Regions from separate parts of the Alteromonas sp. Cnat2-8 genome, predicted to be linked through region 1. Evidence: predicted binding sites of a transcription regulator. Region 1 holds the regulator's gene; each other region holds the start of a gene.
What was found. Region 1 encodes MetJ, which represses methionine synthesis genes. Its sites were predicted from a motif close to TAGACGTCTAGACGTCTA; they were not measured.
Positions count from the first base shown of each region.

Region 2: serA (phosphoglycerate dehydrogenase) is a predicted target of MetJ. The motif match lies at 2,406-2,423, and genes of this name have one in related genera.
Region 3: metA (homoserine O-succinyltransferase) is a predicted target of MetJ. The motif match lies at 4,003-4,020, and genes of this name have one in related genera.
Region 4: metK (methionine adenosyltransferase) is a predicted target of MetJ. The motif match lies at 3,121-3,138, and genes of this name have one in related genera.

Region 1 is NZ_JAKREX010000003.1:563,266-571,419, forward strand. Features, by position in the region: gene metF (methylenetetrahydrofolate reductase) at 22-909, opposite strand; gene metJ (met regulon transcriptional regulator MetJ) at 1,071-1,403, shown strand; gene MHN00_RS10305 (malic enzyme-like NAD(P)-binding protein) at 1,567-2,802, opposite strand; gene MHN00_RS10310 (hypothetical protein) at 3,482-3,799, shown strand; gene rpmE (50S ribosomal protein L31) at 4,005-4,217, opposite strand; gene priA (primosomal protein N') at 4,669-6,858, shown strand; gene MHN00_RS10325 (cbb3-type cytochrome oxidase assembly protein) at 6,990-7,580, shown strand; gene MHN00_RS10330 (hypothetical protein) at 7,666-8,154, shown strand, end outside.
Region 2 is NZ_JAKREX010000002.1:442,114-450,267, reverse strand. Features, by position in the region: gene MHN00_RS06165 (ATP-binding protein) at 1-662, shown strand, start outside; gene MHN00_RS06160 (5-formyltetrahydrofolate cyclo-ligase) at 811-1,584, shown strand; gene rpiA (ribose-5-phosphate isomerase RpiA) at 1,675-2,331, shown strand; gene serA (phosphoglycerate dehydrogenase) at 2,680-3,909, shown strand; gene MHN00_RS06145 (DUF481 domain-containing protein) at 4,036-4,794, opposite strand; gene MHN00_RS06140 (DUF481 domain-containing protein) at 5,008-5,811, opposite strand; gene MHN00_RS06135 (HDOD domain-containing protein) at 5,945-6,769, opposite strand; gene MHN00_RS06130 (DUF1289 domain-containing protein) at 6,810-7,100, opposite strand; gene MHN00_RS06125 (SIMPL domain-containing protein) at 7,372-8,082, opposite strand.
Region 3 is NZ_JAKREX010000001.1:169,061-177,214, forward strand. Features, by position in the region: gene metH (methionine synthase) at 1-1,919, opposite strand, end outside; gene MHN00_RS00750 (homocysteine S-methyltransferase family protein) at 1,929-2,996, opposite strand; gene metA (homoserine O-succinyltransferase) at 3,000-3,938, opposite strand; gene MHN00_RS00760 (DUF2802 domain-containing protein) at 4,050-4,484, opposite strand; gene MHN00_RS00765 (chemotaxis protein CheW) at 4,544-5,035, opposite strand; gene MHN00_RS00770 (chemotaxis protein CheW) at 5,053-5,859, opposite strand; gene MHN00_RS00775 (ParA family protein) at 5,867-6,631, opposite strand; gene MHN00_RS00780 (chemotaxis response regulator protein-glutamate methylesterase) at 6,660-7,790, opposite strand; gene MHN00_RS00785 (chemotaxis protein CheA) at 7,819-8,154, opposite strand, start outside.
Region 4 is NZ_JAKREX010000001.1:472,452-480,605, forward strand. Features, by position in the region: gene epd (erythrose-4-phosphate dehydrogenase) at 1-771, opposite strand, end outside; gene tkt (transketolase) at 790-2,781, opposite strand; gene metK (methionine adenosyltransferase) at 3,209-4,354, shown strand; gene MHN00_RS02005 (hypothetical protein) at 4,594-5,064, shown strand; gene MHN00_RS02010 (exonuclease domain-containing protein) at 5,153-5,650, opposite strand; gene MHN00_RS02015 (ABC transporter substrate-binding protein) at 5,987-7,165, shown strand; gene MHN00_RS02020 (ATP-binding protein) at 7,165-8,154, shown strand, end outside.

The DNA of each region.
Region 1 (8,154 bases):
CGGTCCTGATTGTCGTATGTATTAAGCGCCTGAACGCACGCCGAGCATGTGGCAGATGGCGTAGCTTAATTCACTACGGTTCAACGTATAGAAATGGAAGTGTTTTACCCCTTCTTTAGCGAGTACTTTAACTTGGTCCATAGCAATGTTAGCGCCTATAAGATTACGGGTAGCTTGGTCGTCGGCATCAAGGCCGTCGAACATTTTGTGTAACCATCCCGGCACATGAACATTTGTGAACCCCGCAAATTTCACCAGTGTTTGGTAGTTGGTTACCGGCAAAATACCCGGAACGATATCTAAGTCGACACCCGCTGCGGCTGCACGGTCTCTAAATCGAAGGTACACACTCGTATCGAAAAAGAACTGGGTTATCGCTTCTGTGGCACCTGCTTCTGCTTTGCGCTTAAGGTTTAGTAAATCAAACTGCGCATTTGGTGCTTCAGGGTGCTTCTCTGGATAGGCAGCAACAGAAATATCAAAATCGGCAACGTCTTTTAGCAAGGCAACAAGATCAGAGGCATACATCTCTGTCTTTTCTACTCCTGGCGGTAAATCGCCACGAAGCGCAACAATACGGCGAATACCTGAGTCCCAGTAGTCTTTTGCAATTTGCTTAAGCTCATCACGGCTAGCATCAACACAGGTCAAGTGAGGAACCGCCGCGACACCGGTTTGCTGCTGAATGCGTTTTACTACGTCGTGGGTTCTGTCACGCTCACCGCTATTCGCGCCGTAGGTTACCGACATGTAGCTTGGCTTTAGTGGCGCTAGACGTTCAACTGACTTCCACAGGGTCTGTTCCATGGCTTCCGTTTTAGGCGGAAAGAATTCAAAAGATACATCAATATCACGCAGTTCCGACAGGGACTGGTTTAATGCATCGATACCTTGTGCGTAAGAAACCATGGCTTTTTCTCTCAAAAATGTATTCTTATAGACGTTTAGACGTCTAAATTAAAGAATATATGTCTAGACGTCAAGAGGTTTACACTGCTCAATTGACCTTTTCGTGAACTTGTTTAGAATTTCTCTTCATAACATAAAAAAGAGTAGACCGAGTTAGTACAATGGCAGAATGGAACGGTAAATATATTCACCCCTACGCAGAGCATGGCAAGAAGAGCGAACAGGTAAAGAAAGTCACTGTCTCTATACCTATTAATGTGCTTAAGGCGCTTACTGATGAGCGTACTCGCCGCCAAATCAATAATCTGCGTCACGCCACTAATTCAGAATTGTTGTGCGAAGCATTTTTGCATGCGTTTACCGGTCAACCATTGCCTAACGATGATGACCTGCGCAAAGACAATCCTAATCGCGTACCGGCTGAAGCAAGACGCATTATGGAAGAAATGGGCATTGATCCAAGCTTCGAAAACGATGTGTCGGAAGACGACTGATATTTGGTATTAAAGAGAAACGGCGCTTTGTTGTAAGTTATTGCTAGTTGATAACCTACAACACGGCGCCGTTTTTTATGTACTTGTATTCTCTAAGCGCACTTTTTAGCAAATAAAGGTTGAGCACTAGCCCCTCCATTTTTTTGCCTAATGCGCCAGAATTTTATTCTTCTGGGCTTTCAGGCACGCGTGCAACACCAGATTCAATCGCAGCCTTAGATACGGCGGTAGCAATACGCTCGCATAAACGCGGGTCCATAGGTTTAGGAATAATGTACTCCTTACCAAATGTCAGACTAGTACTCTTACTGGCAGCTAGTACTTCTTCTGGTACAGGCTCCTTCGTGATAGCACGAAGGGCTTCTACTGCCGCTACTTTCATTTCATCGTTAATGGCCGTTGCACGAACATCTAGTGCGCCACGGAAAATAAACGGGAAACACAGTACGTTGTTAACCTGGTTAGGGTAGTCCGAGCGTCCGGTAGCCATAACAAGATCTTTACGTACTTCGTGAGCAAGTTCAGGCTTTATCTCAGGGTCTGGGTTAGAACATGCAAATACAATTGGGTTTTCAGCCATCAAGGCCAGTGTTTCTGGTGGTAAAACATCCGGTCCAGACACACCAACAAAAATATCCGCACCTTCCATTACGTCTTCAAGCGTACGCTTGTCAGTATTGTTAGCAAATAGCTTTTTGTGCTCAGTTAAGTCTTCGCGACGAGTATGGATAACGCCTTTTCTGTCTAGCATATAAATACGCTCACGCTGGGCACCACACTTAATAAGCAGTTCCATACAAGCGACCGCTGCTGCACCGGCACCCATACACACAATTTTAGCGCTCTCTATGCTTTTACCCTGAATTTCCAGAGCATTAAGCATGCCCGCTGCAGTTACAATAGCGGTACCGTGCTGATCATCATGAAATACCGGAATCTTACAGCGCTTAATTAGCTCTTGTTCAATCTCAAAGCATTCAGGCGCTTTAATGTCTTCTAAGTTAATGCCGCCAAATGTGTCAGCGATATTCGCTACTGTATTAATGAACTCTTCGGTTGTACGATGCTTCACTTCAATGTCAATGGCATCCAGGCCAGCAAAGCGTTTAAACAGAAGGGCTTTACCTTCCATAACAGGTTTCGATGCCAGTGGGCCTAGGTTACCCAACCCTAAAATTGCGGTTCCGTTACTGATAACGGCAACCAGGTTTCCTTTACCCGTGTACTTATAGGCGTTATCTGCATCTTCAGCAATTTCTCTGACCGGCTCGGCAACGCCTGGGCTGTAGGCAAGAGCAAGGTCATCGACGCTGTCTGCTGGCTTAGATAACTCTACGCGGATTTTTCCAGGTGTGGGTTTGGCGTGATAGTCGAGTGCGCGTTGTCTAAAATCTGACATGTAAAAAGGTATCCTTAGATGTAGGGTTCATCGGTGTTTTCGTTCACGCTCTGTAGCTATTTTATTGTCGTTATAGTTATAGGTAGATAAACGTAAGCGCGTTACAACCAAGTAATGACAAAAGTGATTATAAATAGTTGTTAGCACTAGGGCTTGTTGATCTTTGTTTTACAGCAATCATCAATAGGCCCCAAGGTGGCATGTGGAAAAGCAGACTAGGCGTTAACCTTTACTGATTTTGTTCACATACCTTAATGGATACAAGCCTCTGGTTTATGTACCCAAAAGCGCCATAAGTCTTGAAAGCAATGCATTATTCACAGAATTAATGCTCACTATCAAAGTGCCGATAGCAACTCTAACACAGCCAATCACTGTGTACATATCTGATCAGAATTCTCATATACCAATGTAGGTTAGGCGTACTAATTAGACCAGTAAAATGGGGCTATAATTGCCATTCATGCTATTTATTTTGACTTGTCATAACATTCTGTAGGTCTATTGTGTGGAGGATAAAAACAAAGCTATCAAAGGGATCTACGTTCTCATAAATGCATTGGACAGAAACCCAAATCAGGAAAATAGAACGAAGGGAGACACCTCGTTAATTCTCCATCCAATATTTCTGATAAAATCCTGTGAAAGCCCACTCAAAATTCGCGCTGAAGGCGAGGATATGACAGAAAGAAAACTAATAACCGTGCTAACCGATGTGTGCGAAAGCGTAAAATCTACCAATAATGGATTTGTTTGGCTAACTCACGTAGGGCATTGGAGAGCGCCGCAAGTGATTGCCGTGTTTAATACTGAGCAGGAGAAGCAGCGGGCGTTAACTAATGGTTGGGATATAGACTTCATAAACCAAGTGAATATTGCTTTAGCGTCAATTAAGTCAGCACCCGTTGGTATTTATTTTGATAGCGAAGAAGAGTGTAAGAAAGTGAGTGGCGGCAATTGGGATAGGCATTTATCTAATGTTAAAAACCTTCACTGAGTTCAGGTTACGCTGAATGTTGTAAATTAAGCTAAAAACGTTTTCAGAAAGGCGAGTTGCAGGGCTTGTTACACTGGCTAGGTTCTGGCCTGACGTAGGATAACGGCGGTAAAGCGCTGTTTGGCACACCTTGTTTGTGTGAAGCGTGAATTTTAAGCAATAAAAAAGCGCCATAAAGGCGCTTTTTTCGAACTCGATATCAGGCTTACTTTTTGCCCAATGCACCGAAACGCTTCTTGAAGCGATCAACACGACCACCAGTGTCAACGTTACGTTGCTTACCAGTGTAGAATGGGTGACACGAAGAACATACGTCTAGGTTGATGTCTTTACCAAGCGTAGAGCGAATGTTCATTACGTTACCACATGAGCAAGTTGCTGTGATTGCTTCGTATTTTGGGTGGATATCTTGTTTCATTGGGTTACCTCACATAATAAGGCCGTATCGCTATACAACCCGAAGTCGCACACCATACGTTACTTAATTCAAATGATAAGTCGTTCAAAGAACAGCCTATCGCAAAAGAGCGGCGCATAATAAAGGATGGCAGGGCCTTGATCAAGCGGTTTTTGGCCAAATGCTAAACAAGAGAGCTAGACAAGGTAGCCGTATAAAAAGGCCAAACAAAAAACATTCCTTTTATGCTTACCTGTAAAGTATGTTTAAATATTTGTCTTTCAAGGCTGGGCCAGATGCTCTAGTGGCAAAATCAAGCGCCAATAGCAAAATGTGTAGCTAGCTGTTAGCAGCGCAAACTGCTGTAACGTATAGGTCTGCAAGAAGCCTCAGTATAATTAGTTTCAACATAAGAAGCTTAGTAAGCGCATTACGCGCTGTAACAATCGTCAAATAAGGTAGAACCTTCGCAATGGCCTTTATCCAAGTTGCCGTGCCAGTGCCGCTGCGCCAACTTTTCACGTATACCCACGATAACGCACTAAGTGCGGGTGTAAGAGTGGTTGTGCCTTTCGGTCCGCGCAAACTTGTGGGTGTAGTTGTTGAAACCCTACACAAACCTGAAAGCGACATTGAAAACTCCAACAAGCTAAAAGCCATTGAGTCGGTACTGGACGATACCCCCATTATAGACGAGGTGTTGCTGAAAATGGCCCAATGGCTGTGGCAGTACTATCATCATGCGCCGGGTGAAGTGCTACACGCCATGCTGCCTGTTTTATTGCGCAAAGGCGAGTCAGCAGCGCCAACACCTCAAGACATGCTAATGCTTACCGAAGAAGGTAAGCAAACGACTGCAGACACGTTATCGCGGGCGCCTAAACAACAAGCCTGTTTTACTGCACTGGCTGGTGGTGCCTTATTAGCATCCCAAGCGCGCAAGCAGTATGGCGCACCTGCGGTCAAAGCGCTCGTCGAAAAGTCATTGATAAGCATTGAAGAAGTCGCGCCTGAATTTAAGTCAGGCAGTTGGCTTGCCTCGTTATCGGTGTCTGAAAAGCCAATTCCAGATACTGAGCAGTCGGTTGCCATTGCCGCACTTAATCATCAGCAGGGCAATTTCGCTGTAAGTTTGCTTGAAGGGGTTACCGGTAGCGGTAAAACGGAAGTGTACCTTCAAGCCATCGAACCCTTACTGCGCGACGGAAAACAAGTGCTTATACTTGTGCCAGAAATTGGGCTTACGCCGCAAACGGTGTCACGCTTTGAAAAGCGCTTTGGTATTGCAGTGGGCGTTTTACACTCTCAGCTTTCTGATAAAGAACGGCTACAGGTGTGGCAGCGAGCAAGAGCTGGTGAACTCGGGATAATCATCGGTACCCGTTCAGCTATTTTCACTCCGCTGCACAACCCCGGCATGCTGATTGTGGATGAAGAGCACGACGAGTCTTTTAAACAACAAGATGGGCTTCGCTATCACGCCCGTGACCTAGCAGCCATGCGGGCTAAGCAGCACAATATTCCTCTTTTATTAGGCAGCGCCACGCCCGCACTCGAAACACTTAATAATGCGCTAAGCGGTCGCTATGCCCATTTGCAGTTAACTAAGCGAGCGGGAGGTGCGAAAAGCACGCATCAGCATGTGTTGGACGCGCGTGACCAACCCATTCACTACGGTATTTCGCAAGGCTTGCTAACGATAATGCGCCAGCATATCAACGCGGGAAATCAGGTATTGGTGTTTGTGAATCGCAGAGGCTATGCGCCAGCGCTGCTTTGCCATCACTGTGGCGAAACCGTCATGTGTAAGCGTTGTGACCGCCCGTATACGGTGCATAAAGCGCAGAACCGTTTACAGTGTCATCACTGCGGCGGCATGCGCTCAATGCCATCAAACTGCGAAGCGTGCCATCACAATGAATTAGTTACGGCGGGTACGGGCACCGAGCAAGTCGAGCAAGGGCTTGCAAGTTTATTTCCCGGTGTTAAACAGGTACGAATAGACAGCGACACCGTGCGGGGCAAAGATAAACTGCACCAAACACTGGATGCAATAAACCGCCAAGAGTACCAGCTTCTGGTCGGTACCCAAATACTATCAAAAGGTCACCATTTTCCGCATGTAACCTTAGTGGCGGTGCTAGATTGTGATGGTGCACTTTTTAGTGCCGATTTTAGAGCACCAGAAAAGCTCGCTCAGCTTGTAACTCAACTTGCTGGAAGAGCAGGGCGCGCCAGTAAACCTGGTGAGATGTGGCTGCAAACTCACAATCCCCACCATCCTTTGCTACAAGATTTAGTACATAACGGCTATGGGCATTTCGCCAGACACGCTTTAATGGAGCGAAAAGCGGCAGGGCTTCCCCCTTTTATTAGCCAGTTTGTCATTCGCGCAGAAGCGACCGACAGCAGTTTGGCCTATCGCTTTTTACAAGACAGTAAGCAAGTATTTCTCCAGCAGCATGCAATTGAGCTAAATGGCCCGTTTCCTTGTTTGATTGAAAAGCGGCAAGGCAGGTTTCGGTTTATGCTGGTATGCAGCCATGAAAAGCGTGCGCCGCTTCACAATGCGCTGCGTTTGGCGCTGCCATTTTTACAGGCGTTGCCACAGGCAATGAAGGTAAGGTGGTCGATAGATATTGATCCTACCGATTTCAGTTAGCTTGTTGGGTAGCAATACGTTAAAATTTCTGCAGGATTGAAGTGCAGGAAAGCTGCTGCTTCATAAAGATTTGGTATATGACGTTTTCTTACGCATACAAACAACGATAACAAGTAGGAATATTGCCGACTATGGCTCAACGCGATTATGTCTCTCGTGGACGCTCTCCTCAAAAAAAGAAGCCTGCTGGTAAAGGTAGAAAACCAGCCAGAAGCGCACAATCAAATGCGCAATCTAACGCCCCGGTTTCTGGAAAACTTCCTATTGTGCGCCTTGTTGGCGTATTCGCATTGGTGATTGGCTTTGGTGCATTTTTGTGGTCAATAAAAGACAATGTAGAAGACGACGTGGATACACAAGCTTCACGACCTGTGGCTCCTACAGAAGAGACGTTACCTGAGCTTCCTGAAGAAGAATGGGAGTACATTAAGACCCTTCCAGGATATGAAGTAGAAGTTGAGGTCAAAGAGCAAGAAAAATCTGACAAACGCTATTTAATGCAGTGCGCCTCGTTTAGAACCCGCGCGCAGGCTGAAGAGATGAAAGCCAAAATTGCATTCCAAGGTTTAGAGGCGCTTATCAGACACAGCACTGGCAGCAACGGCGATTGGTTCCGCGTTATTCTGGGCCCTTACGAGTCTAAGCGTGATGCAGAAAAAGCCAAGCACAGTCTGCGTAAAGTGAACATTGCGACATGCCAAATTTGGTACTGGAATTTGTAGCAGTTTATTTTAGGTAACACTTAATGCGGTGCATACGGCGCTGAAATAGCGCGTAGAGAAAGGATGCGTTTACAAGGAAGTATCAATGAGTATTGCCATCACCGAACAACCAAATTACGCCGCTTATAGCGTAGAAGAGCTTGAGGACGTTCTGGAAAATATTGATAAGCAGGCCTTTCCAGAACGCTATCAGGCAGCAAAAAATGAGCTCGCTGCAAAGCGGGCAACGCTGCCACCTGAGAATGATACGGATAGCGCGCATCAAGATGAGCATTTTACTCGACCTAAGTGGTCTGAGCTTCATCCAATAACACGTATCAGTAACGGCGCTTTTTTAGTACTCATTGGCGCTTTGATTGTATCGGCATTCACCAACTTTATCGTGATTAACGCATGGCTAAATAATTCAACATGGGCCATTGTTTTATTTACTTTTGTTTATTGTGCCTTTTATTACCTGTCTATTTCCATCGATAAACGACAAGCGCAATTTGTGATGAAAGATTGGCGTGGAAAAGTAACAATTTTCACCATGCCGTTTTTGGGGCTTATTTTTACTTGGAATTTTATTGAT
Region 2 (8,154 bases), on a different contig from region 1:
GCGGCAAGGTAATATTTAATGTCATTGATCAAGGCATTGGTATGAGCGATGACGATCAAAAGCGGCTTTTTACACCTTTCGAGCGAATGGAAAACGCCCGTCAGATAAGTGGAACCGGCTTAGGCTTGAATATATCGAAGCGCCTTGTCGAGCTCATGGACGGGTCTATTAAAGTTAGTAGTAAGTTGAATCACGGTACCCGAATAAGTGTGACCTTACCTGCCGACGCCCTAAGCGCAAACCAGTTCGTTGAGGCACAACCGCGTAGCTTTGTTGCCCAAGTAAACATAGATAACTCAGTAAATGTATTGGTAGTTGAAGATCACTATATAAACCAAGTGGTTATTCAAACTTTGTTTGAAAAACTGGGCGTGTCGCTTTCTGTAGTAAGCACTGGCGAGGAAGGCGTTGAATACGCCAAGTCTAATCCAGTCGACTTAGTTCTTATGGATCTTAATTTACCAGGTATTCAAGGCGATGAAGCAACAGTAAAAATAAAGGGGTTTAAGCCAAACTTACCTATTGTTGCATTGACGGCCGATGTCATTACCCAGCCTGAATATTTGCGAGAACAAGGTCTTGATGACGTACTCACTAAACCGATAGATAGTAGTGAATTGGTGCGTGTGCTCAATCACTATTTAGGGCATCCAGACCAATGATTCTATTTGTTTTATTTAGGTAGCTTTATCTAAGTAGTTTTACCACAGTAATTTTACCTGAGTCATCTTTACCTAGCCCAACAAACCTTTTTTAACAGCCGTGGTAGTATAAGCTAACTCAATTGTAAGACAGGAGAACTCCTCTACCATGTCCCCCTCATCTTCAGGAAGCGGTACTTCTAGATCGTTGACGTCTAACAAGGTTAATTCAACGGAAACGGCTTCAGCACCAGCTTTAGCAATGAAACTAACGCAGATTGCGCCGTCGCAATCCATACAAACAAGCGTTTCTAAAGAAGACATGCAGGCCCGCGCTCAGCTTAGAAAAAAGCTTCGCGAGGCACGCCGAGGGTTAACTAACCAGCAACATACGGACGCCGCTAAGCGTATTTCTTCACGACTACGTACACTGCCCTTTCTTGATAACAGCACGACCATAGCCGGATATTTGGTTAACGATGGCGAGGTCAATTTAACCTATTTTATCGAGTCTATTTGGCAGTCTTCACATGATAAAAAATTCGCTCTACCTGTATTACACCCCGTATGTAAAGGACATTTGTTATTTTTGTCTTATACCCAGCACTCTCAATTGGTGAAGAATAAGTACAACATTGAAGAGCCAGTATTGTCGTGTGAAAACGTCGTTCCTGTTAGGCAATGCGACGTTATTCTTATGCCGCTTGTAGGGTTTGATGTAAACGGCAATCGCCTGGGTATGGGGGGCGGCTACTACGACCGAACTTTGAGTTTTACCCAACGCGCGCCAGATTCACATTCATTTTCGGTTAGTAAAACGCCTAAGTTAGTGGGTATTGCCCACGACATTCAAGAAGTAGATGCTCTGCCCGTTGCACCATGGGATGTCCCCCTTGATGCCATCGTGACGCCCTCGCGCACACTGCAATTCACTAAACCGTGATAGTCATTATAACAAATTGAACATACGAACTTGTGGGTTCACGTGCGCTTATAAGTTACACTTGCGAACACAATAAGTCGGAGAATGACCATGGATCAGAACGCAAAAAAACAAGCCGTAGCCAAAGCAGCCATCGAATATGTTGAAGCAGACAGCATTGTCGGTGTGGGCACAGGTTCTACCGTAAATTTCTTTATTGAAGAACTCGGTAAAATTAAGCACAAAATTGAAGGTGCAGTATCAAGTTCAGAAGCCTCTACCGAGCGTTTAAAAGCCTTAGGCATTGAGGTATTCGAGTTAAACGAAGTCAGCAACCTATCGGTTTATATCGACGGTGCCGATGAAGTGACCGAACACAAGCATATGATTAAAGGCGGAGGCGCAGCACTCACTCGCGAGAAAATTGTAGCCGGTGCGGCGACCACGTTTGTGTGTATTGTTGATGAAAGTAAGCGCGTTCCTGTGTTGGGCTCGTTCCCCCTTCCCGTTGAAGTTATTCCCATGGCTCGTTCTTTCGTAGCACGAGAGCTAGTAAAACTTGGTGGCGATCCTGAATATAGACAAGGTGTTGTCACCGATAACGGCAACGTTATTTTAGATGTTCACAACCTTGAGATTCTGAATCCTCGTGAGCTAGAACAAAAAATAAACAACATACCTGGCGTGGTCACGAACGGCATTTTCGCACTACGAGGCGCGGACATAGTGCTAAGTGCTACAGATAGTGGTGTTGAAACCTTTAAGTGATAACTGAGTAAGACGTATAGTGCGGTGAAAAGCTATACAAAATACTACTTTCAACTTAACGCGTTTTCTGTTAGTTTCCGTTTAGACGTCTAGATGTCCTTGAAAGAAGTTCACTAAGCGTCTTAACTTTTACGTTAGTTAAGGCCAATTCCTTAATAACGAAAGCAATCAACGTAATTATAAAAGCTTGGTAGCAATAATGCCCAAGCAAGGCTTTCAGAGTTGCAAAGCGATGTCGTTGCAGCGCAGGTTATACGCAGCCTTATGTTTAATAATGGCAGGTTTCTGAGAGTCTTGGATTGGCGGTGCAAGCAAACCAAAATTACATCAGTGAGAGATAGCGAGTTCATGAGCAAAGTTTCATTAGAGAAGGATAAGATCCGAATTTTGTTGTTGGAAGGTGTTCACCAAAGTGCTTTGGAGACACTAAAAAGCAATGGGTATAGCAATATTGAATTTCTCAAGACCTCTCTTCCTGAAGACGAGTTAATTGAGAAAATTAAAGACGCCCACTTTGTTGGTATTCGCTCGCGTACTCAAATTACAGAGAAGGTAGTTGAAGCAGCACAAAAGCTTGTGGCCATCGGTTGTTTCTGTATTGGCACCAACCAAGTTGATCTTGAAGCCACCCAACGCCGCGGCATTCCCGTGTTTAACGCGCCATTTTCCAACACTCGTTCGGTTGCAGAACTTGTACTTGGCCAAATTATCCTTTTGCTTCGCCAGGTGCCGAGTAAAAATGCCAAGGCTCACCGCGGTGAGTGGGAAAAAACGGCAGTCGGCTCATATGAAGCCCGTGGTAAGACACTTGGTATCATTGGTTATGGTCATATAGGCACACAGCTGAGTATTCTTGCTGAACACCTAGGTATGCGCGTTCAATTTTTCGACATCGAAGACAAGCTTGTGCTAGGTAATTCTGCCCAAGTAAAATCGCTTGAAAAGCTGCTTAATACCTCTGACGTTGTTTCACTTCACGTTCCTGAAACACCACAAACTCAAGATATGATTGGTGAAAAAGAACTGTCTCAAATGAAGAAAGGCAGCATTTTGATTAACGCGTCTCGCGGTACTGTGGTAGATATCGATGCGCTTGCGAAGGCATTGGAAAGCGGCCAACTAAACGGCGCTGCTATTGATGTATTCCCGGTTGAGCCTAAATCTAATACTGAAGAATTCGAGTCGCCGCTTCGCGCGTTCGATAATGTCATTCTGACCCCGCATGTGGGCGGCAGCACGCAAGAAGCGCAAGAAAATATTGGTATTGAAGTGGCGGGTAAACTCGCGAAGTACAGCGATAACGGTTCAACGCTGTCAGCCGTTAACTTCCCTGAAGTGTCACTGCCAGAACATACTGGTCGTTCACGCCTACTTCACGTACACAAAAACCAGCCAGGTATTCTTACTCAGATTAACCAAGCGTTTGCAGAAAAAGGCATCAACATCGAAGCCCAGTACCTACAAACTAACGCAGAAATTGGTTATGTAGTAGTTGATGTTAAAGAAGACCGTGGTTATGAAGCACTTGCAGAGCTTCAGCAAATTGATGGCACAATTAAGACACGTATTCTTCACTAAGAAGAGTTGTTTTAAGACTAAATAAAAACGCTGCACAATGTGCAGCGTTTTTTTATGCCTGTGATTTTACTTCAATGCGTTGAAGTGCCCAGCCCTACTTCAGTGCGCTGAGCATATAAGGTAGGCTTAGAAGAAGTTGTAAACTAAGCTAACTGCAGTTTCTGTGTCTAGTTTTTCAACGTCGTCGTCAACATTGGTGTTGTGATCAAGTTTGAAAGAAAGACGCATTGAAAGGTTACCGCTGATTGTAGCTGTAAGTGCAGACTCAGCACGAGATTTCGTGTTGTCAGAACCCACTTCGGTACTTACTGTTTGCGTAAATTTAGCCGTATCAGAAATTTTCCAAGAATAAGCTGATGACGCACGAACGATTACGCTGTCAAGATCTTCGCCATCCTGAGTTTCGATGAATGAGTAACCAGGACCAATTGAATATTCAAGGGTGTGGCGCTTGTTCTCAAGTACTTTTTGGTTCCAACCCGCCGCAATAGTTGATTGGTAATTAAAGTTACTAAAGCGGTCGTCTTCATATGAAGCGAAGCCGAATAAACGGTTATCAGGATTTTCTAGTTTGTAGTTACCCTGGGCTGAACCAAAGAACTTCTGTGCAGAAGTAAACTCGATATCTTCTTGCTCGCCTGCATCATTTTCTTGTTGAACAGTTTCCTGTTTGTACAGACCTTTTAAAACGTAGTCGTTACTCCATTTTTCAAGCTCTTGGTGAGCCTGTATACCCGCACTGATTGACGTGGTTTCAGTGTTACCTGAAGTCGAAATAAAACCTAGTTCGCCTTCCATTGTAAAAGGCTTAACTTCATCGTCTTGAGCGAAAGCGGCTGGAGAAAGAGAAATTGCAACTAAAGATGCAAGCACTTGCTTTTTCATTGAACAATCCTATTGATTATCGGTCCATTCGTTGTACTCGATACCTTTTGAACTGCAAGGCGGTACAACACGAGTTTTTAAAGAGATCTGCTAGACAGTGCCGCGAGGCGGCAAGCACTGCAAACAATGGTGCGCAGTGTACATTTTCAAAGCTCTCAGTCAATGCGAACACGGTAAAAAGCCAAAGATAAGCCGTTAATTTACACTAATTGACTAAAAAAACTGATAGACCAGCGCCACGGAGGTCTCTGTGCTTAAGGCTGCAACATCTTCGGCGGTGTCTGTTTCATGGTTTAGTATGAAGGATAACTTCATCGCCAGTGAACCGAATACGTTGGCTGAAAGCGAAGTTTCTGACCGCGATTTCATATTTTCTTCACCCGCCTCAGTGCTAACAAACTGCCTTAACTTGGCGCCTGAGCTCCAGTGGTATTTGTATTCGGCGGACGCTCTTACAATGATGCCATCGTTGACTACGCTTTCATTATCTTCTTCAGCTTCAATAAAACTGTAGCCAGGACCAATGCTATAGCGAAACTCACTGTCTTCACTGCGCCAGAGGCGCTGAGACCAGCCTGCTGCCAGCGAAGCACGGTGATCGTAACCGGTAAATTGATCGTCTTCGTAATCACCGTACATAAAAAGACGGCGACCAGGCGTCATTAGTTTATAGTCGAACTGCGCGCTAGTGAAAAAGCGCTGGGCGCTGATGTCCCGCTCTGTTGTTGGCGTACCGCTTTCTTTATAGAGCAACTCTGCGAAGTAGATACTGCTCCAATTTTCTGTTTCATGGTCCGCATTGACCGCGGCTTTCACACTAGCAGCTGAGGTGTTTCCGGTGTTTACAAGTACACCTAGTTCACCGTCTAGCGTAAAACGAGGGATTTCGTCATCGGTGTCGGGCGTGAAGTCTGCGTGATAGAGGGTTTGTATAAGATCCCTCGCACTTGCGTGCACACACACGCAGCAACAAACAATGCCAACAACAATGCTTGGCCGGAAGATTTTTTTGAACATAATCTGATTTACGTTGAGCTTTATAGTTTTTAGATTACGTCTTAGTACGACGCTTGTTATACCAATCCTCTGGATGAGCTTTACTACATTTTGCTAATTATCAGTAAAGTAACGGAGTTGTTGCACCGAAAGCTCAGTGAATAAGCGACACAATTTTTGCCGTTTCTTGTTCGGCGTATTCAATTGAATTACTTATCACTTCCATGTTGAGACTTACTGTATTGGCTATCTCAGGGGTAAAAAGTTCAATGTCAGCGTAACTTTCTTTATTTAACTGACTTACCGTAATTCGATTTGCTAAACACAGGACGCAGATATCTACATCAGATTTATGTTTAGCTTCATCATTCATGAACGTTACCGGATAGTACAACCCAATAGGTAAGTGCCAATTTTCTAGTATGATACCGCTGCATTGAGCAAACGTAAAACCGAAATGCTCCAACTGATTAACGTGCGGTAACGCGTTCGTCTCAGCATTCAGGTATGACTGATAGCGTTTAGTTTCTTTCTTGGCCACTACCAGTTCACTTAAGTTTTGCAATATACCCATTACAAAGAAGCGTTCTGCTCCGCGCACGTTAAGTCTCATCGCAAGACTTTTGGCCACCATGCCGCAATACACTGATGCATACCAATGTTTGTCTAAATTTATTAACTTAGTATCAAAGCGTTTAAATGCGGTGCTGGCTGTTTCTGCAATTACCAAGTTATACAGGGCCTCGCCTCCAATCACACTGATTGCTTTGGCAACAGATTCTACTTGAGAAGGAAACCGAAACAGCGAGCTATTCGCCAGCCTTAGTACCTTCGCGGTAAGAGAGGGATCAGCACTTATAAGCTCGCCAATATCCTCGGCGCTGGAACGGGGATCGTCTAATGTTGAACGCAGGCGCACGCAAATATCCGGTAACGTAAATGATTTCGCGGCATACGAAACATACTTATCTAACGACATCTAGAAACTCTCAGTCTACTTTTTACAAACTCAAGGCCGCTTATTCTGAACTTGGCGGATCATCAAACAGCGTGAACTGCCCAATTGATTCCCCCAGCTCTTTTTGCTGTTGCTTGCGAGCGCGCGTCAGCACCGCTTTTTTGCGCCGAGCACAGGCGCTGATTATTTTACGTTTAGTTGCATCATCAACCTTAAGCCAGTACAGGCGCTCGTCGCGACTTCGATAGCACCCTTTACAGAAACCCCTTGGACCTGACTCACACACACCAATGCATGGGCTTGGAATTTCAAAAAACTCCAGCTGTTGGGATTGTGATTTTTGTTCCGTCATGTCAGTGGCATAACCTTCAAAAGGTGAAACGAATACCACTTAGGCTGCATTTTCAAGCAAGCAACAGTGGCCACGCTTTAGCTTTATCAATATAAATTAAAACGCATACTCCAACATCTAGCCACTAGACATTAGCAGTAAGGCATTCCAATCATCTAAGCCACGCTGCTTTAAAACTAAGCAATTCGACTCGCAGGCCTTTTCGATATGACAAAGCATAGCACGAAATACGGCCTGTTGACTGCTACACCATGTTCGAAAGCCTGATGCGCTAGTCGATAAGTGTGTATTCGATAGTAGAAACCACGCGCACTTTCTTTATATGTGGATGATGACTATCGCGACTAGAAATACTGAACTGCCCTTGGTTAGCGCGCTTAATTTTGCCCAACGTACTTTTTGAATCTTTGGCAAATTTTTCCGCAACCTCTCTCGCATTGAGCGTAGCTTCTTCAATCATTTCCGGCTTTACTTCGTTTAAGCGGGTAAATACATAGTCGGGCTGAGCGCGGTAGCTTTGGTCTGATAATACAATACCAGTTTTAATTAACTCCCCAATTTGTTGCATAAGCGCTCGCACCTTTTCAACATCATTTGAAAAGACAGTAACGGTTTGAATGGCACTGTAGCGAAATGGCGCTTTTTCACTACTTCCGTATTGTTGCGCCAATTTGTCATTTATTTCAGGCTTTCCAATAGTAATGCTTTCTGCTGAAATGCCCTTCTCTTCTAAAAAGCTAGCCACCTGAAGGCTATTCTTTTCAATATGTTCATACAGTTGAGGTAAGTCATTGCCCGCGTCGACAAATTGAATAGGCCAAATAACCTGATCAGCAATGTATTCTCGCTCTGACAATCCTTTTACGGTTACTACTCTATCCCACGTTTGCATATCGTTCATGGCAGAAGACACCTGAACACCAAGCAAAGACACAGCAACCACCATGCCCATCGCCATTACTATCGCCGCACCTATTTTCATTCGAATCTCCATTCTTTCTGTTTTCAACAGGATACAAGCGAATATAAGCTTTTCGGTTTCACAAAACGAGAT
Region 3 (8,154 bases), on a different contig from region 1:
TCTTCGATAATTTTATCCAGCATGGCGTTGGCGTCGTTAAACAGTGACTTTGCCTGCTCTCCCACCACCTCATCTTCAAGTATACGTGGGTACTTGCCTGCCAAAGACCAGGTTAAGAAAAATGGCGTCCAATCAATGTAGTTACGCAGCGTAGCCAAATCGGCGGTTACCGGTGTTACACCTAGGTTCGCAGGTTTTACTGGTAAAGTCGTAAAATCTGGCTTAAAAGCGTTTTCTCTGGCTTGAGCTAATGTCACCGGCTTGCTGCGCGGCTTTTTACGGGCGTGCTGTTCACGTACCGTATCGTATTCTTTTGCGAGTTCCTGCGCGTAAATATCGCGGGACGTTTTGTTTAGAAGGCGCTGACATACGCCTACTGCTCTACTAGCATTTGGAACATAGGCTACAGGCGCATGGTAGTTTTGTTCAATTTTTACCGCAGTGTGCGCTTTAGACGTAGTCGCCCCGCCAATAAGAAGCGGAATATCAAAGCCCTGACGCTCCATTTCTTTGGCAACGTGAACCATTTCATCTAGTGAAGGTGTAATAAGGCCCGACAGGCCTATCATATCAACGTTTTCATCTTTAGCGGTTTGTAAGATTGTCGCCGCTGGCACCATTACGCCAAGATCAATCACTTCAAAGTTATTACACTGAAGTACCACGCCAACAATATTTTTACCGATATCGTGAACATCGCCCTTTACCGTGGCTAATAGAATTTTGCCGTTACTTTTAGCGTCGTCTGACTTTTCTTCTTCAATGTATGGCTGTAAATGGGCTACCGCTTTTTTCATAACGCGAGCCGACTTTACCACCTGAGGAAGGAACATCTTACCTTCACCGAATAAATCCCCTACCACGTTCATGCCATCCATTAATGGCCCTTCAATAACGTGTAGTGGGCGCTCAGCTTGCTGGCGCGCTTCTTCGGTGTCATCAATGATGTAGTCGGTTATCCCTTTAACTAGGGCGTGCTCTAAGCGCTTATTAACCTCTTGTTCGCGCCAGGATAAATCTTCTTTTGCGGCAGCCTTTCCATCGCCTTGATAGTTCGGTGCAATATCGAGTAAGCGTTCAGTGGCATCACTTCTGCGGTTTAAAATCACGTCTTCAACCGCATCTCGAAGTTCAGCCGGTATTTCGTCATATACCTCTAGCTGACCTGCATTCACAATAGCCATATCCATACCCGCTCGAATAGCGTGATATAGGAATACCGAGTGCATAGCTTCGCGAACCGGATTGTTCCCTCTGAACGAGAATGAAATATTAGAAAGGCCACCAGAAATATGTGAGTACGGACAGGTTTTACGTATCTCGCGGGTCGCTTCAATAAAATCAACCGCGTAGTTATCGTGCTCTTCAATACCCGTCGCTACTGCAAAAATGTTAGGGTCAAAAATAATATCTTCAGGTGGAAAGCCGACTTCTTCTGTCAGCAGCTTGTAGCTACGCTGACAAATCTCAACTTTGCGGGCTTGTGTATCGGCCTGGCCGGTCTCGTCAAAAGCCATCACTACGGTTGCTGCACCATAACGCTTTATTAGCTTGGCTTGGTTTAAGAAGAGCGCTTCCCCTTCTTTTAAGCTGATAGAGTTAACAATCGCTTTGCCCTGTACACACTTAAGCCCTGCTTCGATAACATCCCATTTAGACGAATCGATCATAATAGGTACGCGGCTAATATCAGGCTCAGAGGCGATGAGGTTCAAAAAGGTGATCATGGCCTGCTTTGAATCAAGCATGGCCTCATCCATATTGATATCGATGATCTGCGCGCCGTTCTCTACTTGTTGCCTTGCGACATCAAGTGCAGTTTCATAATCACCTTCAAGAATAAGTCGTTTAAAGCGAGCAGAGCCTGTAACGTTGGTGCGCTCACCGATATTAATAAATGTAGAAAATTCTGCGCTCATAATGCCCTCCTAGTGTACAAACGGCTCTAGGCCTGACAAACGCATTTTGGGTTCAAACTGTGGCACTTTTCTTGGCGCAATTCCATTGACAGCGTTAGCAATATCGCGAATGTGTTCCGGCGTACTGCCGCAGCAGCCGCCTACGATATTCACTAGCCCTGACTGCGCCCATTCTTTGATGTGCTCGGCCATTTCAGGGCCTTCCATGTCGTATTCACCAAACTCGTTGGGTAAACCAGCATTAGGGTGCGCTGAAATTAAGCACTCACTAACAGTAGCAACTTCATCTACGTATTGGCGCAGTAAGTCTGGCCCAAGAGCACAGTTTAAGCCGAATGAGAATGGACTGATGTGTCGCATGGAATAATAAAACGCTTCCGCGGTTTGACCAGACAGCGTGCGCCCTGAGGCATCGGTAATCGTGCCAGACACCATAACGGGCAGCGATATACCCAGCTTTTCAAAGACCGACTCTACCGCATAGGCTGCCGCTTTCGCATTAAGTGTATCGAAGATGGTTTCGAGCATGATTAAATCTGCACCGCCTTCAATGAGCGCTTCGGTAGACTCGCTATACGCTTCCACGAGTTCGTCAAAAGTAACATTGCGTTTGCCTGGGTCGTTAACGTCAGGCGAAATTGAAGCAGTGCGATTTGTTGGGCCAAGTACACCTGCCACGAAACGGGGTTTGTCGGGTGTCTTTGCTGTGAACTCATCCGCAGCTTTACGCGCCAATTTAGCTGCAGCTAAATTAATATCACGGGATTGAGCCTGCATATCGTAATCGGCCATAGCGATAGTCGTAGCATTAAACGTATTCGTTTCAATAATGTCCGCGCCAGCTTCAAAGTAATCACAGTGAATTTGATAGATGATATCGGGCTGAGTAAGAACCAACAAATCGTTGTTACCCTTAACATCGCAGTGCCAGTTGGCAAACTGTGTTCCGCGATAATCTTCTTCTTCTAACTTATGGCGCTGGATCATGGTGCCCATGGCGCCGTCTAATATAAGGATGCGCTTTTTAGCGGCTTCTGTAAGCGTTGTCTGCGCGCTAGAATTTGGTCTTTGGCTCACGTGCTACCTCTTTGGCTGTGACTTTTCAGCAAGCTGACTTAAATCGTAAGGCGTGGTCTGATAGACATAATAATTCAGCCAGTTTGTAAACAATAGGCTGCCGTGTGAGCGCCACTGTACAATAGGAGACTTGGCTGGATCATCCCCTTCAAAATAGTTTTTTGGAATTACTGGCGTTTGTCCCGCGGCAATATCTCGAAAATACTCGTCTTTAAGTGTATCTGGATCGTATTCCGGGTGACCCGTTACAAATACCATGCGCTTATCTTCTGACGCCACAATATAAGCGCCTACATCGTCAGACTCTGCAACAACACTAAGTCCATCGACGCTGTTATACAACGAGGTGTTAATATGCCCATAACGGGAATGTGGTGCGTAAAATGAAGGATCAAAGCCTCTTAATAGCTCATTGTTCGGGTCATTCACTTTATGTTTAAAGACACCTGAAAACTTTTCGTCTCTAAGCTCTCGTGTAATGCCGTAAAAGTGATACATGGCGGCGTGAGCAGCCCAACATAAGTAAAGGGTTGAGTTCACGTGACGCTGCGCCCACTCCAATATGGTGGTCATGGTTTCCCAGTACTTTACTTCCTCATAATCGATAAGCGCGAGAGGCGCACCGGTGACAATAAGGCCATCGTATTTCTTATTCGCTACCGCTGAAAAGTCGTGATAGAAAGCATCCATGTGCGATTGGGGGGTATTCTTCGGCGCTTGATTATCAATTCGAATTAAATCCACGTTTATTTGCAGTGGCGTGTTCGATAATAGACGAAGTAACTGTACCTCTGTTTCTATCTTGTTCGGCATTAAATTAAGAATACCGACTTCAAGAGGACGAATATCCTGATTGGCAGCCCTGTCCATGTCCATGGTAAAAATGTTTTCACCTAGTAGTACATTCTGCGCGGGTAACTGCTCAGGAATACGAATTGGCATAGAGGGCTCCAGTGATAAATTACAATATCTGTATTGTGTCTATAACTGGCGATATGTCAACATCTTTACGTCTAGACGTCTAAACGTTTTTTTCTCTGGTGCTCAAAAATACTAATTATTTTGTTTATGCACCATTACCAACATCTCAGCTTCGGCACGAGGAATGTCGCAGGCTTCAATAATTTCATCAATGCTAGCGCCTTGCTTGACTAAGTCCGCCGCACGCTGATATAGGCGTAGGGAAGGATCTTGAAGCTTGAGTTCTCGAAGCTGGTTTTCAATATCAGTTTGCTTTTCGTCTAACTCTTGAAGGTGTCGAGTGATCACCAAGGTGCGTGCTTGCGCCTCAGTTTGTTGATTATTTGCATTTTTAGCAAGGGCTTCAGTGCGGGCAATAGCCTCTGCGTTAGCATGTTCGCTTTCGCTTAATGCAGAACGCAACTGCTTAATGTGTGAATACAGCACACCCATCGCGGCAATGAGTATAACTACAAGAATACACAGTATGAGTTCTAATAAGGTAGGTGCAGCAAGCTGCCAATCCATGGACATAACCCTTGGGGAAATGTAGGCAGTATTATAAACAATACCGCCTATTCATTTATTTAGATGTTGCTAAGCTCATCCCACTCTTCGTCGCTTAACAATTTATTAAGATCTACAAGAATAAGCAGTTCGCCGTCGCGGTTACTTACACCTTGGATAAACTTAGCACTCTCTTCAGTACCTACGTTAGGGGCACTGTCAATCTCTGAAGATTTCAAGTAAACCACCTCAGCGACACTATCCACCAGAATACCAACCACCTGCTCGTCAGACTCAATAATAACGATACGGGTATTGTCAGTAATTTCTGTTGGCGGTAATCCGAAACGAGCACGTGTATCGATAACCGTTACTACGTTACCACGCAGATTGATAATACCAAGTACATAGTCAGGTGCACCGGGTACAGGGGCTATTTCGGTATAACGCAAGACCTCTTGAACTTGCATCACGTTGATACCGTAAGTTTCTTCACCTAAGCGATACGTTACCCATTGAAGGACTTCGTCGTTGCTGTCGGTGGCGTTATTATTTATTCTTTCGTCGCTCATGAACCTGGCTCCCAATACTATGGCGTCTGGTCGTTACTGCCTAAGCCTTTGTTAAGCATAGATATTAATTCTTCAACGTCAATTAACGCGCACATTTTTTCTTTAACCATCCCTGCTAACCAGGGACGCTTACCTGTGGACTCGCGCCATTTAACATCATCGGTAGTCAAATTGACCGTATTGACTAGCTTTTCACTAGCCAGACCCCACGCACTTTCCCCTAACATTATAAGATATCGGTAGTTAAGCGATTGTGCGAGGTTTTCGTCATATTTTTCTGGCATTACCCATTTTGCAGAGTCAACAACACTTAGTTTAGACTCTCTGTGCAACATTACACCCATAAACCAATCAGGTTTTCCAAATAAAGGGCCAATCTTCTCAATTTGGTGGATCCCACCTAGCGACGTCAAAGGCACCGCAAGTGTTAACCCTGCAACCTCAAAGAATAGCGCCTGAAAGCGAAAACCGAGAGTATCCTTTAGTGGAACTTTTGTTTTTTCAGCGCGGTTTAACGCAGCTTCTTGTTCATTTTCTACTAAAGTTTCTGCGTGAGACTGTTGCTGTTCATCTTCAATTGTCTCTGCTTTTTGCGTTTCAATTAACGATGTAACCTTTTCCGCTATCGCTTCTTGTTCATTCGATTGCGGCTCACTTTCATTGGCGGTAGAAGCAAGTGCCGTTTCAGCCATCTGCTGAGAAGCCTGCTCGAGCAATTTTGCCGTGCGCGCAGTCACATCTTCCGGTGCTTCTGGCTCTTTGAGGAGGCTATCAAGGTATGCCTCCATCACTTCTTCACGGGCAAAAGGCGATTGCTTGCTCATGTTCTCGTTATTTCTCCAATACCGCTAATAGTTTCTCGTACGCAGACACACCACGTGTTTTGGGGTACGCTGCGGAAATGGGAAGCTGTACTAAACTTGCATCCCTGAAGTGCGTGTCGACGGGAATAACCCCTTCCCACACGCGCTCACCATAGTCATTCATTAAGCGCTTTCGCGATGCAAGCGCCGCATTAGTGCGCTTATCAAACATAGTTGGAATAATCACAGTATCAAAGGATTTGTCCAACGAACGTCCCATAATTTCCATGGTACGAATCATTCTGTCTAGCCCTTTAAGCGCCAGATATTCCGTTTGGGTAGGCACGATAACCTTGTCACACGCTGCAAGAGCGTTAACCATCAGCACCCCAAGCACTGGAGGGCAATCGATGATAGCAACATCGAATTCCCCTGCGATTTTTGCCAACGCTTTTTTTAGGACTAAGCCCATACCTTGTTCGCTACCCATCGTTCTATCTAAGGTCGCGAGCGCCATTGTTGCAGGAAGCACATATAAGTTGTCTAACTTTGTCGGGCACAGACAATCCATAACATTATCGGCCGTAATGTCATTAGACTTAATAAAAATATCGTAAACTGAATGACTTGACGCTTCTGCATCGATACCGAAGTAATAACTCAGCGATGCATGTGGATCAGTATCAATCATGAGCACTCGCTTGCCTTGCTGTGCAAGCAAGCCGCCAAGGCTCACCGTAGTGGTAGTCTTTCCTACACCACCTTTCTGATTCGCTACTGTCCACACTTTCATATTTGCTGTTCCATTACTGTTCAAACTGCTATCGCATTTCGGTTTGAACGCAACTGCTCATATCATCAATGTTTATATTTTTACTGGATATATTGGCAACGGCTACAGCTTGAGGCATACCGTACACAACACAGGAATCTTGGTCTTGAGCCCAAATCGTTGCGCCTTTTTCCTTGAGCATTCGACATCCTTCTCTGCCGTCAGCCCCCATACCCGTCAATATAATTCCTAATACATCCCCACCATAAGCTTTAGCCAGAGAACTGAAAGTGAGATCAACACTGGGCTTATAATTCACCTTGTCACTCGCATTTGCGTCAACAATGGCAATGCGTTTATTCGCACCTATGGTTTCTAGCAACATTTGCTTCCCACCGGGAGCAAGATACGCATGACCTGGTTTTAGAATGTCACCGTGCTCGGCTTCTTTTACTCTAATCTTACAGTTTGTGTCTAAACGCTGTGCAAATGCCGTAGTAAATGTTCCAGGCATGTGTTGTACAAGCAAAATGGGGTAAGGAAACTCTGCAGGTAAAGGAGACAGCACTTTTTGAAGCGCCACAGGCCCGCCTGTAGAAGCCCCAATTGCCAAACACTTGTAGTGCTTTCCCGTCGCTCTTACAGACGAAACGGTTGGTTGTTTGGCTGCGTCTTTATGCCCTGATAGCAACCCTGATGTTTTAAAGAACGCCTGCTTTGGCGCATTATCAGGAAGCTTTCTTGCCTCTGTAGAGCGAAACGACGGACGCTTAAGACCAATACCACGACGCGCTATTAAGCGTACTTTTGTACACAACAAGCGCGATGCGTCTTTTCTGTCCTGCGCGATATCTTCAAATTTCTTAGGTAAGAAATCGAGCGCGCCCGCTTCTAACGCATCTAATGTCGCTTGCGCACCATGATGCGTAAGCGAAGAAAACATAAGAATAGGTGTAGGCCGTTTGTCCATTATGGCCTTTACAGCTGAAATGCCGTCCATGACAGGCATTTCAACATCCATCGTTATCACATCCGGCTTAAGCGCTTCTGCTTTTTCAAGTGCATCGCGCCCATTTCTCGCTTCCCCAACAACTTCAAGTTCCCTATCGCCATCGAGTATTTCTTTTACTCGACGACGATAAAAAGTCGAGTCGTCCACGACAAGGACTTTAAAGACCATGGATTATTATTCCTGTTAATTCATCGCCTTACTTGATGGGTTTACGCGCATACCGTTTAAGCAGGCTCGGAATATCTAAAATTAGTGCAATTCCACCGTCTGATGTAATCGTGGCTCCCGCCATACCAGGCGTGCCTTGCAATAATGCATCAAGAGGTTTAATAACCACTTCTTCTTGGCCTATTAGCGCGTCTACTACGAATCCTACTTGTTGTGTACCAATTTGCACTACAACAACGTGTCCCTTTTCTCTATCGATGTTTTTGGGACCTCGAATCAACCATTCACCAAGGAAGAACAACGGAATTGCTTTTGAACGAACTATCATTGTTAGCTGGCCATCGACCGTGTTGGTCTTTTTGAT
Region 4 (8,154 bases), on a different contig from region 1:
CTCGATTGTCACTTTAGTTTGAAGCGTTACGCTTAGGTCCATGGCAGTAACGTTGATAGTAGGTACGCGAACGGCAATAGCTTCAAACTTACCCGCAAACTTAGGCAAAATACGCTCTATACCGGCAGCAAGGCGTGTATCTACGGGAATAATCGACTGACTTGCAGCTCGGGTTCTGCGCAAATCTTCGTGATACGCGTCTATCACCTGCTGGTCGTGCATAGACGCGTGAATGGTTGTGATCGTACCACTTTCAACACCGAACGCGGCGTCTAGCGCTTGAATGACAGGAACAATACAGTTTGTGGTGCAAGAGCCGTTGGAGACCAATTTTTGTTCACTGGTCAACGTGTCTTCGTTGGTTCCGAAAATGACCGTATTATCTAAATCTGGTGACCCCGGTGACGAGAAAAGCACTTTGCCAGCGCCGGCATCTAAATGTGCTTGCCCCGATGCTCTGTCATCAAACTTGCCCGTACACTCAAGCACAATATCAACGCCCAAGTCTTTCCAGGGTAGGTCTTTAATATCGCTTGTCGCAAGCAGCGTGATATCGTCGCCTGCCACGTTAAGCGTGTTGTTTTCTAAGGCCACATCAAAACGGAACCGCCCGTGGGCGGTATCGTATTTAAGTAAATGTGCTATGCCTTCGGGTTTAGCAATGTCGTTAATGGCCACCACGTTAAATTCGTTGTTGCGCCCACTTTCATACAGCGCGCGCAACACGTTACGACCAATACGACCAAACCCATTTATGGCAATATTTACCATAGGCTTATCTATTACCTCTTACAGAGACAGTGCAGCCTCTACTACAGCGTCAGTGGTAATGTTGAAGTGCTTAAACAGGTCGCCAGCAGGCGCAGACTCACCAAAGGTGTCCATGCCTACGATAGCGCCATTAAAGCCAACGTACTTGTACCAGCTGTCTTTAGACAAGGCTTCAACCGCTACGCGTTTAACTACGCTAGAAGGCAGTACACTTTCACGGTAGTCAGCAGACTGACGGTCAAATACGTCAGTTGATGGCATAGACACTACGCGAACGGCTTTGCCTTGCTCGGTCAGTTTCGCTGCGGCTTCAACGGCTAGCTGAACCTCAGAACCAGTACCAATAAGAATAAGCTCTGGCGTACCTTCACAGTCTTTAAGTACGTAACCGCCTTTAGCGATATCTGCAACTTGTTGAGCCGTTCTTTCTTGCTGCGCTAAGCCTTGGCGTGTGAAGATTAGTGTTGTTGGGCCATCAGTGCGCTCAATAGCAGACTTCCACGACACAGCAGACTCAACCTGATCACAAGGACGCCAGTTATCAAGGTTAGGCGTTGCTCGTAGCGCTACCACCTGCTCTACTGGCTGGTGAGTTGGGCCGTCTTCACCTAGACCAATTGAATCGTGGGTGTAAACGAAAATTGCAGGCTGCTTCATTAGCGCTGCCATACGTACCGCGTTGCGTGCATATTCCATAAACATTAGGAAGGTTGCACCGTATGCCTTAAAGCCACCGTGAAGGGCAATACCATTCATCATGGCCGACATACCAAACTCACGTACACCGTAATAAATGTAGTTACCTGAGGCATCGTTCGCTTCAACACCTTTGCTGCCTTCCCAAATAGTAAGGTTAGAACCTGCAAGGTCAGCAGAGCCGCCTAATAGCTCAGGAAGTAGCGGACCAAACGCATTCAGTGCATTTTGTGACGCTTTACGTGACGCGATATTTTGTGGGTTAGCTTGAAGTTCAGCGATGATAGCGTCTGCCTTGTCGCTGAAATCTGCTGGCAACTCGCCATTTACACGGCGTTTGAATTCTGCTGCAAGCTCTGGGTAAGCGGCTTCGTATGCTGCGAAAGCGTCATTCCACGCGCTTTCCGCTTTTGAGCCTTTCTCTTTGCCATCCCAACCAGCGTAAATATCGTCAGGAATTTCGAACGCGCCATGGCTCCAGCCAAGCTTCTCGCGAGTAGCGACAATTTCATCCTCGCCTAGTGGTGCACCGTGACAAGACTCGGTACCTTCTTTATTAGGCGAACCGAAACCAATGGTGGTTTTACAACAAATAAGCGTAGGCTGCGCAGTATTCGCCTGTGCCTTTTCAATAGCGGCTTTTACTTGCTCTGCATCGTGACCGTCAACGCCATCGATCACTTCCCAACCGTAGCTCTTGAAGCGTGCTGGTGTATCGTCAGTGAACCAACCTTCCACTTCACCATCAATTGAAATGCCGTTGTCATCCCAAAACGCGATAAGCTTACCAAGGCCTAGTGTGCCGGCTAATGAACAGGTCTCATGTGAGATACCTTCCATCAAGCAGCCGTCGCCTAAGAATGCGTAGGTGTGGTGGTCAACAATAGTGTGACCATCTTTGTTGAATTGTGCCGCTAGCACTTTCTCGGCAAGTGCCATACCCACAGCATTACTGATACCTTGGCCTAGTGGGCCAGTGGTCGTTTCAACACCCGGCGCATAACCGTACTCTGGGTGACCTGGCGTTTTTGAATGCAATTGGCGGAAGTTCTTTAACTCTTCAATTGGCAGTTCGTAGCCTGAAAGGTGAAGAAGAGAGTACAACAGCATCGAGCCGTGACCATTTGAAAGCACAAAGCGATCGCGGTTAGCCCAAGATGGGTTTGCAGGGTTGTGTGATAAGAAATCACCCCATAGTACCTGTGCGATATCAGCCATCCCCATTGGGGCACCTGGGTGACCAGATTTAGCTTGTTGAACGGCATCCATGCTTAATGCACGGATTGCATTGGCGAGTTCACGACGAGAGGGCATGTTGTCTCCTGATTTATTTTGTATCTTTTGTTTCGTATCTTAGCGGGCTAGGCAAGCTAGACGAGCGTAGAGGTAAGGCGTTCGCTCTACTTCTTTATACGAATGAATGTGGCGTTATTCTTACCTATGCCACCTTTCAGTTCAATGGGTTTTCATTGCCAATAGCGAAAGTCATAGTAAAAAATGGTCTATACCCTGACCATCACGTATTCCCATTACAGCAAAAACAGTTATATCTGACGCCTAGTTTTACAAATACATCATTAACTTCGACAATTACGACCTGAATAACCCTATAAGTGATCGGGTTGTGTCAACTATTCGTAACGAAGAGACTTTTAGACGTCTAGAAGTAAAGACTGGTATTTATAACTTGTTTTAGTACAATATACGACTATTTTGATAATTTAACGCTTACGGAGCATTTATGGCCACGCATTTATTCACATCCGAGTCAGTGTCTGAAGGACATCCGGACAAAATTGCTGATCAGATCTCAGATGCGGTTCTTGACGCTATTTTAGAACAAGATCCTCGCGCTCGGGTGGCCTGCGAAACGTATGTAAAAACCGGTATGGTTTTAGTGGGTGGTGAAGTAACTACCTCTGCATGGGTAGATATTGAAGAGCTTACCCGAAAAACAGTTAAAGAAATTGGCTACACGCACTCAGATATGGGCTTCGACGCTGATTCATGTGCGGTATTAAATGCTATTGGCAAACAGTCACCTGACATCAATCAAGGTGTTGATCGCGCAAGCCTTGAAGAACAAGGTGCTGGTGACCAAGGTCTAATGTTTGGCTACGCTAGCGACGAAACTGACGTACTAATGCCTGCGCCAATCACGTACTCTCACCGCCTTGTTCAAAAACAAGCTGAAGTGCGTAAATCTGGTAAGCTAGACTGGTTACGCCCAGATGCTAAAAGCCAAATTACTTTCAAATATGAAAACGACAAGCCTGTTGGCATCGACGCAGTTGTGCTTTCAACCCAGCACTGTGATTCAGTAAGCACTGAAACAGTTCGCGAAGCGGTAATGGAAGAAATTATTAAGCCAGTACTGCCTAGTGAATGGATTGATGGAAATACACGCTTTCACATTAACCCAACGGGACGATTCGTTATCGGTGGTCCAATGGGCGACTGTGGCTTAACAGGTCGTAAAATCATTGTTGATACTTACGGTGGTATGGCTCGTCACGGTGGTGGCGCGTTCTCTGGTAAAGATCCATCAAAAGTAGACCGCAGTGCAGCATACGCGGGTCGTTACGTTGCTAAGAACATTGTTGCAGCAGGACTTGCTAAGCGTTGCGAAATCCAAGTGTCTTATGCAATTGGTGTGGCAGAGCCAACGTCTATCAGCATCGATACCTTCGGTACAGGTGTGGTAGATGAGAAAACGTTAGTAGCACTGGTCCGTGAACACTTCGACCTACGCCCGTATGGACTTATTCAAATGCTAGACCTTGAGCGCCCTATTTACCGCCCAACGGCTGCTTACGGTCACTTTGGTCGTGACGAATTCCCGTGGGAAGCAACAGATAAAGCAGAAGCGTTAAAAGCATCGATTTAATTCGATAACCAAATAACGCTTTTAAATACGCCGCTCAGTTTTTATAACGCTTTGCAAAAAAGTGTTGGTATAAACTAGCGGCGTTTTTATTTGGCTCGCAAAATCAACGAAACAAATAAAAAACAGCAAAGAATATTTTCATCATCTATTTTTTGCAGCTATGCTTAAATAACGAACACACTATCGCTTGTAGTTTCTGGTTGTTTACAAGCTATGATAACAACAACTTGGGCTCTTCCATGAATGTGGTTACTGGAATTCTTCTGGCACTTACTTTGGCTGCGTCTATGGCGGCTTCCCCCGTGCTCGCGGAAATGAATGCTCCCCACTACAGCCCTATCCAATTCAAAAGCAAAAAAATAGCCCGGTGGCAGCTAAATAGTATGTACCGCATTCAATCTACAACCGAAACTTATCTATACGACAACAGTTATACCTACCCAGCGGGGTCACAAGGTATGTTTAGCGCCAGCCGGCGGTTTAACACTTGGGTTCCGCAAAAGGTCTATGCAACGTACAAAACCAACAATACCGCCTTTCAGCATTACGCAGAGTGGCTTTATTTACCTCATGATGTAGGTACTTTTACTCGGTTGGGCTGGCTGCTTGGCAAAAGCGAGGGTTTAAACATGGCGGTAGAACTTGAACATAGGCAAGTTGGGGAAGAAGAGAATATGGCTCTCTCATTGGGCGTCAATTACTTGTTTTAAGTCATCCTTGTTTTAGGTCACCGCTACATTGCATTCACAGTGTGCTTTTAGTATTAAACCCCATCATAAAGACGAAACGTAGTTGCCGTTATGCCAATGATAAGGTTTTTGCGTAAGTCTGTTGAATTACCATCGCGTCGGAACTCGCTCTATGACGCTTAACATCAAGTTGGCTCGCAAGGCGGCTTTTCACCTCATGCCATTGATTCATTTGTGCTTCAGACAAAATATATTCCAATGCTCTACACGTGAAAGACATTTCTACCTGCGCTGCGGCGTAGAGCTTAATTAGCCACGGGTTATCAACGACCCAACCGTCACTGTAAACAACCGTATTGCCAAGGAAGTTATTTAACTCAACACAGACTTTTCGAGGCTCTTCTCCTCGAGTTTGCAGCATCTGCTGCGTTATGCCGTGCAGTGACTCCGCTTTTCGATCCCAGTGAACCCACGAGTCAAAGGGCCGAAGTAGCTTACACCACTTTGCACCATCATAGCGCACGATACCTATTTCAATAGGGTAACTCGCTGCGCCAAATCCACTTGCTTCAATGTCTATTATTGTTGGCAGGGTATTCTTTCGCACTCACGCTCCAAACCGCTGTTTATCCTTGCTTGCAACATACGCAAACCATTTTTATCAGGCGGTTTTACTGCTACCTCGTCACCAGAGGAACAACTAAACAACGTCGAGCACTGTTTAGCAAATGTACAACCACTCTTCTCGAAATATAAGCTAATAGTAGAATCGTGCCACAATTAATGCGCACTCGTTTAGTACACCAACCCGTCGCCAGCGCTCAAAAATCTCGTAAAAGCTCTCAAAAAAGCATCAAACTTATACTAAAGGATAAGACGTTTACGCTAAAAGACTGAGCACATTGCTATACACTTTTAAGGTTAACATTTAGGTAGCCTATTCATGCGTGCACTTTCTATCTTTCTCTCGCTGGCTTGCGTCTTTTCAATTTTTACTGCAAGTAAAGCATTAAGTTCAACGGAACCTCTGGTGATTGGTATTGATGCCGATCTTTCAGCGGTAGCTGTTGAAGGTGGCATCGCTATTACAAGAGGGGTCGAGCTTGCCGTCGACGAAATAAATGCCGCTGGTGGGATTCTAGGTCGTCAAATAAAAGTTATTGCGAAAGACCATCGCGGCAACCCAGCTCGAGGTGTATATAACATTGAGCAATTTTCCCAAACTCCCAATTTACTTGCGGTAGTAGGCGGCGTTCATACACCTGTAGTTCTCGCTGAAGTCGACCCAATACACGAAAAAAACATTTTGATGTTGGTTCCTTGGGCAGCTGGGACGCCTATTATCGACAACGGGCACTCACCGAATAACATATTTCGCGTGTCGGTACGCGACGCTGAAGCAGCGTCAGTCCTAATTAATCACGTCAAATATATGGGGCTTTCAAATATCGCGTTGGTATTGGAAAGAACAGGATGGGGACGCTCAAACCTTGAATCATTAACACAAGCTGCAAGTAATAATGATATTGATATAACAGCAACCCATTGGATAAATTGGCAGCAGAAAGACTTTTCTGAGGATATCGCGGCAATAAAAAGCGCGAAAGCAGAAGCGATTATTCTTGTCACTAACGTTCCTGAAGGTGTTGTGGTACTCGATGAGATGGCAAAACAAGGCATCGCCTCTCTCCCAGTTGTGTCGCATTGGGGAGTCGCGTCGGGTCAGTTCGCCTCTTTACTTGCAAAGCCCATCGCTAACTACAATGTGTCAGTACTTCAAACCTTCCACTTCAACCACCAGAAAAATACCAAGGCAAAAAGCTTGTTAGAAGCCTATTATAGTAAGTATGGCTTGGTGGATGCGACTGCGATTGGTGGTGTGACAGGTTTGGCTCATGCTTATGATTTAACTCATTTAATCGCGGCAGCTGCCGCGAAAGCTGGTAGTATAGAAGTAGACGCATTACGCGGTGCGCTAGAGTCTCTTCAAAATGTGCAAGGTGCAGTGAAGCACTACACAGCTCCATTTTCAGAGGACAGACACGATGCACTCTGGGCAAAGGATTATTTTATGACTACGTTTAACGAAAAAGGTCACTTGGTAACAACGGGCGTGCAATAATGCAGCAGCCCCCAAGGTTACGCTCTCTTCTGCTTTCAAGCATGCTTCCGCGACTGGTTTTACTCGTCGCGGTTTTGTCTATCATTCTGTTTGCTCTCTCTTTTCACTTCATTGTTAAACAAACCGACCAGCTTCAACAACAATCTGTTGATGGTTTAGAACAAGATATCAATTACATTGTTAGCGATACCACTAGACAGCTAGCAGACTTGGCAGCTAACGATATCATCATCAATTCCTTGGTTGATTTCGAGCAAAGGGATAATTACCTTCCCATGTTTTTCCGCTCGTTAAATTTAACTCAGGCGAAAAGTGTCGAGTTTGCGCTATTTGATTTTGCCGGGAACCGGGTGATTGATAAAAACTGGAATGCTGTTATCCCCGAGTCGCTCAGTAGTGCATGGCGCCAGCAAACCCTTGGTTCATCGAATGCATACTCCTCGGTATCAAAGTACGGCGTATTAATAAGCGTTCCAGTGTTACTTAGAGGCGTAGCGGAAGGCGCACTTGTCATGTATGTGGATAGCTTGCAGTCTTTGCTCGCGCCCTATCCCAGACTGACTAACCAGCTTGTTACCGACTCTAGTGGGCATGTCCTGTTTAGCAGTGAGCCATCACTCATTGCTCCCAACTCAAGCTTTTCCGATTTTGATGACAGCGGCTACGCTATAAAAAAGGCTGATTGGCAAAATCTAACCTTATACAGCGTTAAACCCACCATCACCGCATACAGAGAAGCCGCATGGACTGGGATTGTATTGCTGGCAATGATCGTAGGCTTCGTATTTATCATTTTGCATATGGTGAGTATGACGGGAACGCTTGCCGAGCGAACACTTTCGACTTTGTACAATGACATTAAGAATCGACTAAACAGTGATGAGCTAAACAGTGATGATAAGATCTCACTACGCCTTGATAGTGAAGTTGAGGCGCAAGAACTTGCGGATATTCGCGAAGCGTTTGACAAACTGATTTGGGATTTGACA